Regions from separate parts of the Streptomyces sp. NBC_00078 genome, predicted to be linked through region 3. Evidence: riboswitches for the same ligand, from Rfam matches in the RefSeq annotation. Region 3 holds a riboswitch; each other region holds the start of a gene.
What was found. Region 3 has a riboswitch for cyclic di-AMP ahead of OOK07_RS25870 (transglycosylase SLT domain-containing protein). Riboswitches for the same ligand answer to the same signal wherever they lie in the genome.

Region 1: linked by a shared signal. The riboswitch ahead of OOK07_RS26750 (C40 family peptidase) and the one ahead of OOK07_RS25870 (transglycosylase SLT domain-containing protein) in region 3 are both predicted to bind cyclic di-AMP.
Region 2: linked by a shared signal. The riboswitch ahead of OOK07_RS17240 (LysM peptidoglycan-binding domain-containing protein) and the one ahead of OOK07_RS25870 (transglycosylase SLT domain-containing protein) in region 3 are both predicted to bind cyclic di-AMP.

What each region holds. Positions count from the first base shown of each region.
Region 1 covers NZ_JAPELX010000001.1:5,677,225-5,680,472, reverse strand. Annotated here, with positions in the region: gene pcrA (DNA helicase PcrA) at 1-560, opposite strand, end outside; gene OOK07_RS26755 (hypothetical protein) at 710-1,165, opposite strand; cyclic di-AMP (ydaO/yuaA leader) riboswitch at 1,734-1,889, shown strand; gene OOK07_RS26750 (C40 family peptidase) at 1,898-3,049, shown strand; gene OOK07_RS26745 (tellurite resistance/C4-dicarboxylate transporter family protein) at 3,148-3,248, shown strand, end outside.
Region 2 covers NZ_JAPELX010000001.1:3,704,631-3,707,878, forward strand. Annotated here, with positions in the region: gene eno (phosphopyruvate hydratase) at 1-1,171, opposite strand, end outside; gene OOK07_RS17240 (LysM peptidoglycan-binding domain-containing protein) at 1,461-2,141, opposite strand; cyclic di-AMP (ydaO/yuaA leader) riboswitch at 2,145-2,330, opposite strand; gene OOK07_RS17245 (LysM peptidoglycan-binding domain-containing protein) at 2,526-3,248, opposite strand, start outside.
Region 3 covers NZ_JAPELX010000001.1:5,504,980-5,508,227, reverse strand. Annotated here, with positions in the region: gene OOK07_RS25880 (polyprenyl synthetase family protein) at 1-178, opposite strand, end outside; gene OOK07_RS25875 (hypothetical protein) at 589-783, shown strand; cyclic di-AMP (ydaO/yuaA leader) riboswitch at 1,267-1,441, shown strand; gene OOK07_RS25870 (transglycosylase SLT domain-containing protein) at 1,445-1,927, shown strand; gene OOK07_RS25865 (HAD family hydrolase) at 1,934-2,746, opposite strand; gene OOK07_RS25860 (NAD(P)-binding domain-containing protein) at 2,879-3,248, opposite strand, start outside.

The DNA of each region.
Region 1 (3,248 bases), 170 kb from region 3:
GCCATCAGCCGCTTGCTGTCGGCGGCGTCGTAGATCGAGAAGGAGGAGGTGAAGCCGAGCTTCTTCGACTCCCTGCGCAGGATGCGCACGCACGCGCTGTGGAAGGTCATCACCCACATCGCGTTGGCGCGCGGGCCGACGAGCTGCTCGACGCGCTCCTTCATCTCGCCCGCGGCCTTGTTGGTGAAGGTGATCGCGAGGATCTGGCCCGGGTGCACGTTCCGCTCGCCGAGGAGGTGGGCGATGCGGTGGGTGAGGACGCGGGTCTTGCCGGAGCCGGCGCCGGCCACGATGAGCAGCGGAGTGCCGGAGTGGACGACGGCCGCGCGCTGGTTCTCGTTCAACCCGTCCAGGAGCGCCGCCGCGTCGATCGCCGGGCGCGGGGCGCCGTCGCGGTAGTAGGCGTCCCGGTCCGGGGGCGCGTCGAACTTCCCGCCGAACAGATCGTCCGGAACGGGCTCCGGCAGGTGATCGTCCTCGGGCGGTGGCGGGGATTCTTCCTCGTGGCCGCGGGGGGCCTTGAGATCCGCCAGGAAGCTGTCGTCAAAGAGGCTGCTCATCGCCTTCCGAGTCTAGGGTGCCCCACTGACAGCCCGCCGCCACCCCGAGAACTTCCGCCGAATCGGGGGCCTCGCGCGCCTCGGCCTCAGAAGCCGAGGATCTTCCAGATCTGGCCGCCGGCGTCTTCTTGCCCTCCAGGACCGTGCCGTCACGGTCCGCGACCGGCCAGGCCGAGACGTAGACCGTGCCGCCCCCGGGTCGACGGCCACTCGACGATCTTGCGGCCGTCGGGGGATGCCAGGACGGCGTACGGGTTGGAGTCGACGGCCGTCTTGTGCGGGTTGCGCTTCGGCTCCAGCGCGGAGATGTCGGCGGCGATCCTCGTCCTGCCCCGGTCGATCGACAGCAGCTCGCCGAGCTTGTCCCAGGGCGGGGCAATAGGCACACCGGCTTCCGGCGGGGCCCAGGTCTCCACGCCCCAGACGCTGCCGTGGCGGGCCGAGCCGCCGTTCAGACCGACCGCCAAGCCGCCGTCGGGCGCACCGGCCGAGGGCAGGCCGTCGACCAGGCGGTGGCGCTTCCAGGCACCCCCCTCCCGGAAGACCTTGCTGACCGCCGCCGTCAGGCCGATGCAGGTCGGGCCCTCGGTCCCTCGCCGAGGCACTTCTTGCCGCCCCGGCCGGCCTCGGCGACGTACAGATGACCGGCGTCGTAGGCGAGCCGGCGCGGATTGTCGAGGCCTTGGCGATCACGCGGATCGCCGGCTTGCCGCCGGAGTGGCCGCCGGAGGCGCTCGCGGGTGCGATGCCCGCGGTGGCGGCCAGGGCGACCGATGTGCCGATGTGCCGATGTGCGATGTGCGATGTGCCGATGTGCCGATGTGCCGATGTGCCGATGTGCCGATGTGCCGATGTGCCGATGACGAGTGTTGCGCCCCTTCCTCACGGCCGTACCCCCGCACCCGCCCGGGGCGTCCGACCGCGACTGGCTGGAAGTTAGCGCCAGGAAGCGGGCGCACTCCGCTATTCCGGTCAAAGTGCGCGCACATCTGCGCAGATCTGCGCAGATACTTCCGGAAGGACCCCGTCGCGCGACACTCTGACCCAAGGTCACGAAAATGTATCGGGCATATCGAACATCAACCTTCACACGGGCCACACGAGTTGGCTACCGTTCCGAGCAGGCCGCACGACACCCACCGGCGACCGTCGCCGGGCCGCGCAGCCTCCGTCGAGTCCGGTGTGCCTCCGCGCATCCGGAGCCGGGGACCCACCGATCCCGGGGTGAATCGGTCCGACTCCCTTCCGGGGCTCGGACCATAGGGCAACCCTTCCGAACCACCCGCCCGAACCCGACAGCTAACTCGGTAGGCGGAACGTGGAAGGAGTCGCCTCCCTTGGCGTCGCACCGCAAGTCACGCCCCTCTGTTACGCGCGTAGCGGGCATACGCACCCCCGCTCTCGCCACGGCCGCCCTCACCTCCGTGGCCCTGCTGTCCCAGTCGGCCAATGCCGCCCCCGCCGCCGACGGGCAGCCCAGTCTCGAGGAAGTCGAGAAGAAGGTCGACGACCTCTACCGCCAGGCGGAGTCGGCCACCGAGAAGTACAACGCGGCCAAGGAGAAGACCACGACGCAGCACAAGCGCGTCGACACCCTCCTCGACGATGTCGCCCAGCGCACCCAGAAGCTCAACGCGGAGCGGGAGGAACTCGGTTCCTACGCCGCTGCCCAGTACCGGACCGGCGCCGCCGCACCCGACACGGCCACCTTCCTGCTCGCCGACTCTCCGCAGGACTACTTCGACCAGACGCAGCTGATGGGGCGGCTGACCTCCCGCCAGAAGAGCGCGGTCGACGACTACTTCACCGAGCAGTCCGCGGCGATGAAGAAGCGGCAGGAGGCCTCCAAGAGCCTGGAGACGCTCACCGAGACGCAGAGCGACCTGCAGACGGCCAAGTCGACGGTGCAGACCAAGCTCTCCGGCGCGCGCGAACTGCTGTCGAAGCTGACCGCCGAGGAGAAGGCGCGGCTCGCGGCCATCCAGCAGAAGAAGAAGCAGGAGGCCGCGCGCAAGGCGGCCGAGCTGGCCGAGCGGCAGGCGGCCGAGCAGAAGGCCAAGGAGGAGACCTCGGCCGGCGGGAGCGGTTCCTCCGCGAACTCGGGCAGTACCTCCGGCACCGGCTCCTCGGCCACGAAGGCCGAGAAGACGCTCGCCTTCGCCCGTGCGCAGGTCGGAAAGCCGTACGTCTGGGGCGCCACCGGCCCCGGCTCCTACGACTGCTCCGGCCTCACCCAGGCCGCCTGGAAGGCCGCCGGCGTCAGTCTCCCGCGCACCACCTACGACCAGGTGAAGGCCGGCACCACCGTCCCCCTGGCCGACGCGCAGCCCGGCGACCTGGTCTTCTTCTACGACGACATCAGCCACGTCGGCATCTACATCGGCAACGGCATGATGATCCACGCCCCGAAGCCCGGCGCGTACGTCCGCGAGGAGTCGGTCTACTACGGCGGCGAATCGATCATCCACAGCGTGGTGCGGCCGGCCTGACGCACCCGGGAGCGGGGCACGCGCGCGTGCAGGTGTTTTTGGACCCGCGCGCGCGTGCCCCGCGCCCCTCGGCAGCGGGGCTCCCTAGGCTCGGCCCCATGTCCGCCTCCTCCGCTTTCCGCACCTGGTGGGAGCAGCGTTCGCCGACGGCCGGGGCCGCCGTGATGGCGACCGGCGTCATGTCGGTCGGGCTGCATCT
Region 2 (3,248 bases), 1.8 Mb from region 3:
CGCCGGTCTTGATCTGGCCGCAGTTCACCGCGACCGCGAGGTCGGCGATGGTGACGTCCTCGGTCTCGCCTGAGCGGTGCGACATCATGCACTTGAAGCCGTTGCGCTGGGCCATCTCGACGGCGTCCAGGGTCTCGGTCAGCGAGCCGATCTGGTTCACCTTGACGAGCAGGGCGTTGGCGGTGCCCTCCTCGATGCCGCGGGCCAGGCGCTCCGGGTTGGTGACGAACAGGTCGTCGCCGACGATCTGGACCTTGTCGCCCAGCTTGTCGGTGATGACCTTCCAGCCGGCCCAGTCGTCCTCGTACAGCGGGTCCTCGATGGAGACGAGCGGGTACGCGGAGACCAGCTCCTCGTAGTACTCGGTCATCTCGGCGGCCGAGCGGGACTTGCCCTCGAACTCGTACTTGCCGTCCTTGTAGAACTCGGACGCGGCGACGTCGAGCGCGAGCGCGATCTGCTCGCCGGGGATGTAACCGGCCTGCTTGATGGCCTCGATGATGAGGTCGAGCGCGGCGCGGTTGGACTCCAGGTTCGGGGCGAAGCCGCCCTCGTCGCCGAGGCCGGTGGACAGGCCCTTGGTCTTCAGCACCTTCTTGAGGGTGTGGTAGACCTCGGCGCCCCAGCGCAGGGCCTCGGAGAAGGACTCCGCGCCGATCGGGGCGATCATGAACTCCTGGATGTCCACGTTCGAGTCGGCGTGCGAGCCGCCGTTCAGGATGTTCATCATCGGCACCGGCAGCAGGTGCGCGTTCGGGCCGCCCAGGTAGCGGAAGAGCGGGAGGTCGCTGGCCTCGGAGGCGGCGTGGGCGACGGCCAGGGAGACGCCGAGGATGGCGTTGGCGCCGAGGGAGCCCTTGTTGTCGGTGGCGTCCAGGTCGAACATGGCCTGGTCGATCAGGCGCTGCTCGGTGGCGTCGTAGCCGACGAGCTCCGGGCCGATCTGCTCGATGACGGCGAGGACGGCCTTCTCGACACCCTTGCCCTGGTAGCGGTTGGGGTCACCGTCGCGGAGCTCGACGGCCTCGAAGGCGCCCGTGGAGGCGCCGGAGGGAACGGCGGCACGACCCGTGCTGCCGTCGTCGAGGCCGACCTCGACCTCGACCGTGGGGTTGCCTCGGGAGTCCAGGATTTCCCGGGCTACGACGACGTCGATGGACGGCACGAGCATCTCCTTCATGGATGTGACGCGGCTACGGCTGAAGCGCAGTGGCTCTGCGAGACGAGCCTAACCGCCTCCGGCCGATCGGCCACGCTGCCGACCACCCCTTGAGCAGAACCGAGAGTAAATTGTTTCCGAACGGAACAAAGCGTGGACGCAAAAAGAACCCCGCCCCGGTGCGTACGGGGGAACACGCACCGGAGCGGGGAGCCCGTGGGGACGGGGGGAGGCCCTCACCTGTCCTCCATGGTGGAGGACACGGTCGGGCGGGCGCTGTGGTTCAGCTACCGGCAGGCCGTCACTTCAGGTGCAGCTGCTGGCCCGGGTAGATGAGGTTGGCGTCGGAGACGATGTCCTTGTTCAGCTTGAACAGCTTCTGCCAGCCGCCCTTGACGCCGTGCTTCTCGGCGATCGAGCTGAGGGTGTCACCCTTGACGACCTTGTACTCGCCGTCGCCCTTCTTGACCTTCTTGCCGGTCGGGGTGGTGACGGTCTTCTGGCTCTTCTCGGTCTTCGCGGCCGGGCGCTCGGAGGAGCGGGAGGCGGCCTGCGAGTCGGCCGAGCGGTTGGCGGTGCTGGAGCCGGAGGCACCGGCGCCGTTGTAGGCGGCGCTGGACAGGCCCGTGCCGCAGACCGGCCAGGCGCCCTTGCCCTGAGCGGCGAGAACCTTCTCGGCGACGGCTATCTGCTGCGCCTTGCCGGCCTGGTTGGCCTGCGCGGCGTACTGCGTGCCGCCGTACGCGGCCCAGGTGGACGCGGAGAACTGCAGGCCGCCGTAGTAGCCGTTGCCGGTGTTGATGGACCAGTTGCCGCCCGACTCGCACTGGGCGACGGCGTCCCACTCGGAGGCGGTGGCGGCGGAGGCGTTGCCGGCCGCCATCAGCGGGGCGGCGATGGCGACACCGGTGACGCCGGCGATCGCGGCGGCGCGGGTGGCCTTGGACGGACGACGGTGCTTGCCCTTGCCGGAAAACAGCATGGTGGATCCCCTCACCGACGCCTGCGAGGTGAGCTGTCGGGTTCGGGCCGGTTGAGTTGCCCGGCCGCGCACCTCCCGGTGCGCGGCTTAACCCCAAGCCGGTTCCGGCGTCGGAGGCCGTGAGGCCTCAACTGCCGGACCCGGCACCTACCTTGGGTCCCCCGCTCCTGCCTACGGCGCTTTACGCGACGACTGTTCCCGTACGGCCGCTGGCAGGATTCGGCGTTGCGGCAGCCGGGGCTCGTGTTGACGAGCGGTGACGACCGTAGACACGCGATCGAGGGAATTTCAAAGACGATCAGGGCTTCTGAGACTCATCCCACACTTTCACCAAACCGGACATTCCGGAGCGAAGCGTGACGCGAACTCCCGTTGCTTTTCGCCCTATTCGGCAGGGAGTCGCAGGGTCTGACCGGCGACGATGCGGTTCGGGTCGCTGCCGAGGGCCTTCTCGTTCTCGGCGTAGAGCGCGTGCCACCCGCCGTCCAGGCCAAGGGAGTCGGCGATGGAGGCGAGGGTGTCGCCGGCGTGGACCGTATACGTGTCGTCGGTGCGAGTGTCCGCCTTGGTCCCCTCGGCGCTCGCGCCGCGGTGGCGGCCGGTGCCGAGCGCGCCGGTGTCGACGAGGCTCCAAGAGCCCACTTCCTGCTGAACGTTGTCCGAGTCGCCCCCCTTTGCCCGGTCTGCGGACGAGGCGTCGCTGCGCTGCGCCTCGCGCGAGGCCGTCTTGGACGGGGAGGCGGAAGGTGAGGCCGACGTACCGGATTCAGCCGAGTCGCCCTTCGCGTCCTCGGAGGCGGAAGGCGAAGTGCTGGACGACGCACCGGAGGACGAATCCGACGAAGATGACCCACTGGATCCATTGCCGGACGAGTTGGACAAACCGGTGGAGTCGGATGCACCGGAGGAGTCGGACGAACCCGAACCGCCGTCCAGAATGCCCGTGTCGATGTCGGCCGAGTCCGAGTCCTTGTTCAGGCCGGAGGTCAGTCCGCAGAGGTGGAAGGCGCCGACGCCCTGGTCGTCCAGGAGCTTCTCGGCGACGGCTATCTGCTGGTTGCGGCTGGCCAGGTCTGCACTGGGGGCGTAGTCGAGGCCGCCGTACTT
Region 3 (3,248 bases):
GCGGGCGGAACCGCTTCCCACCCGCCCGCACCAGGTGCTGGGCGGCCTCCGTGATGAAGGGGACCTCACTCTTGGTGGCTTCGAGCAAACCTTCCTCGACGGCCGCCATTCCGGCCTGGACATCGGCTTCCAGAGCCTGGTCCCGCACGCTCAGCCCGAACGGCCCGACGACGGTCACGAGGGGTCTCCTGTCTGCTGGTGTCTGCTGGCGCTTACACGGTTTGTCGATAGGTCGCTGACATCACTCAAGTCAGCGTATCCGGTCACCTTTCGATCACCGATGCCGCCCACCCGTCCACCATGGGCGGTATTGGATCACGACCGGTATGCTTTTGATCACCTGATATAACCGGATATCTACAGACTTCCTCATCCCCTTCCCCACCGCCTCCCATCGCCTTGCCCACCGCCTTGCCTGTCGGCGTTTCCCGTCGCCTCCGAGGGAAGCGGCAGCCCCCGTCCCGGAGAGGCACAGGCATCGAATCCGGCGGCGGGCAGTCCCCTGAGGACGACCGCGCCCCCTTCGGCCGACCGAGGGTCTGCGCTCACCCTTTCCGGCACGACGGCCTGGGTATGCCGGCGGGAACCATGTCCGGCGCCTCCGCGACCTACGGCACCCTCGCCCATCCGGCCTCCGTCGCCGCCGGCCGGCTCGGCGCACCATGCACCCCGCCCTTCGAGGTCACCGCGATGAGCACGCACATCCGGACATCCTTCCCCTACGAGACAACCCTGGTGCAAGGCGGTCGTCGTGACGGTGCGCCCGACGGGCGACCGCTATGACAACGACGCGCACTACAGGGGAGGTTCCGTCCTCGCGGTGGAGATGCACGCGCGGGCGGCCGGCACGCTCGTCCGACACCCCGGATTCCCGGTAGGCCAGATGCGGCAGAGTGCACCTTTCGCCCTTAATGGGGTGGTGTACACCGCGGATGGGGAGGTGATCTTCCACCGAACCTGGAGGAAACGGATCCCATCGACAGTTGATTGACTATGAGTTGGGCCCATTGCCCGATTTGCCGCTGTCGCGGGAGCCAGTGAGTTGGGTCACGCCATCGCACGGGTCGACGGCCGTCCGGCTTCTGTCGTTTTCCCTTCACCCATACGCAAGTTGAAGGTTGGCAACCGCAAAGGATCTAGCGACCCATATGCCTCAGACCAAGGTCAATAGGCGTGATCTGTGAATTCGGCACTTGTTCCGGACATGTGCTCTCGCATACGTTCCCGGCCTGTCGGGCGGAACGCCGAATCCTGCCGCCGCCTGGACACAACCCATCGACGAACTCACTCGCACGGCAGGAGCGGGGGAACCAGGTAAGCGCCGGACCGGGCACCGTCCCGGACCGGCTAGGGGTGAAGTCGCGTCGCCGCAGGGCGGCGCGGCCGGGCAACTCCCGCCCGAACCCGACAGCTCACCTCGTAGGCGCCGGAGAGGAACCTCGCCATGCCTGCTGCCGCTCAGCACCGCCGCACCAAGAACTCGCGCCTCGCCCGCAAGCTCGCCGTCATCGGCACGGGCGCCGCCGTTCTCGCCCTCCCGATCATCGGCGCGACCAGCGCCTCCGCGGCTACCCCGACCGTGGCCACCGCCCGCTCCCTGGGCTACGCCGACAACCTCGACGGCTGGATCCGGGCCTCCCTGCAGGTGATGGCACAGAACGGCATCCCCGGGACGTACAACGGCATTTACCGCAACGTCATCCGCGAGTCCTCGGGCAACCCGGCCGCCATCAACCTCTGGGACTCGAACGCGGTAGCCGGCACCCCGTCCAAGGGGCTGCTGCAGGTCATCGACCCGACGTTCCTCGCCTACCACGTGCCCGGCACGGCGTACGACCCCTACGACCCGGTCGCCAACATCACCGCCGCCTGCAAGTACGCGGCCGCACGGTACGGGTCGATCGACAACGTGTTCGGCGCGTACTGAGCCGTATCACCCGCTTGGGAAAAGTCTTTCGAGGACGACGGCGATGCCGTCGTCCTCGTTCGACGAGGTGATCTCGTCGGCCACCGCCTTGAGTTCGGGATGGGCGTTGGCCATGGCGACGCCGTGGGCGGCCCAGTCGAACATCGGGATGTCGTTGGGCATGTCGCCGAAGGCGATCGTCCGCTCCGGTCCGAGTCCCAGGTGCGCGGCGGCCAGCGCGAGGCCCGTCGCCTTGGTGATGCCGCATGGCTGGAGTTCGACGGTCCCGGGTCCCGACATGGTGACGGTGGCCAGCGAACCGACCACCGAGCGCGCCGTCGACGCCAACTCGTCGTCGGACAGGTCGGGATGGCGCAGCAGCACCTTGCTGATCGGCTCGCACCACAGGTCGTCGCGCCGGTCGACCCGCACGGCCGGCAGGGTCGGGTGCGGCATCAGATAGCCCGGTTCGATGAGCGTGAGTCCCTCCACACCGTCCTGGTCGACGGCCGCGTACACCTGGCCCACCTCGGCCTCGATCTTGCCGAGGGCGGTCTCGGCCAGTTCCTGGTCCAGCGTGATGGACCACAGCAGACGGTCCGCGCCGGCGTCGTACACCTGCGCGCCCTGTCCGCACACCGCGAGCCCCCTGCTGCCCAGGGCATCCAGGAGCGGCCGCACTCTGGGCGCCGGCCGGCCCGTCACGACGAGGTGACGAGCGCCGGCCTCGGCCACCCGCGCGAGCGCTGCGAGAGACCGGTCGGACAGCGTGTCGTCGCCTCGGAGCAGCGTGCCGTCCAGGTCGGTGGCGATGAGTGCATATGCGGTGGGTGCGGCCATGATCAGAGAATACGGACAGGACGCCCCACCGACTCACCGCGAACCGGACGACCGCGGAGTGCACCGCCGTCCTTGGCCAACTCCTTTGTTCTTGTGGGCCCTTCACCGCCCGGTGGCGTCCGCGGCGCCCGCCTACCCGTGCGCTGAGGCCAGGTGTGCGGCGAGCCTCGGAGAGGCGAACTCCGTGCCGCACACGAAGCGCATCACGGGGCCGTACGACGACGCGGCCGGCAGGCCCGTGAAGTACAGGCCCGGGACCGAGGAGACGTACCCCGCGCCCAGTTTGGGCGCGCCCCGGCTCACCGCCAGACGTGTGCGCAGTCCGTGACCGAGGAAGTCCATCGCGGCGATGTCCACGCGGTATCCGGTGGCTGCGATGACGTGGTCCGCCGACAGGTTCTGGAGGCCACCCGCGTGCGTACGGACCGTCAGGGTCGGGCTGCCGTCGGCCGCGTCCGTGCGCACGATCCGGTCGACCTCGCTGACCTGCACCTTCCCCTCG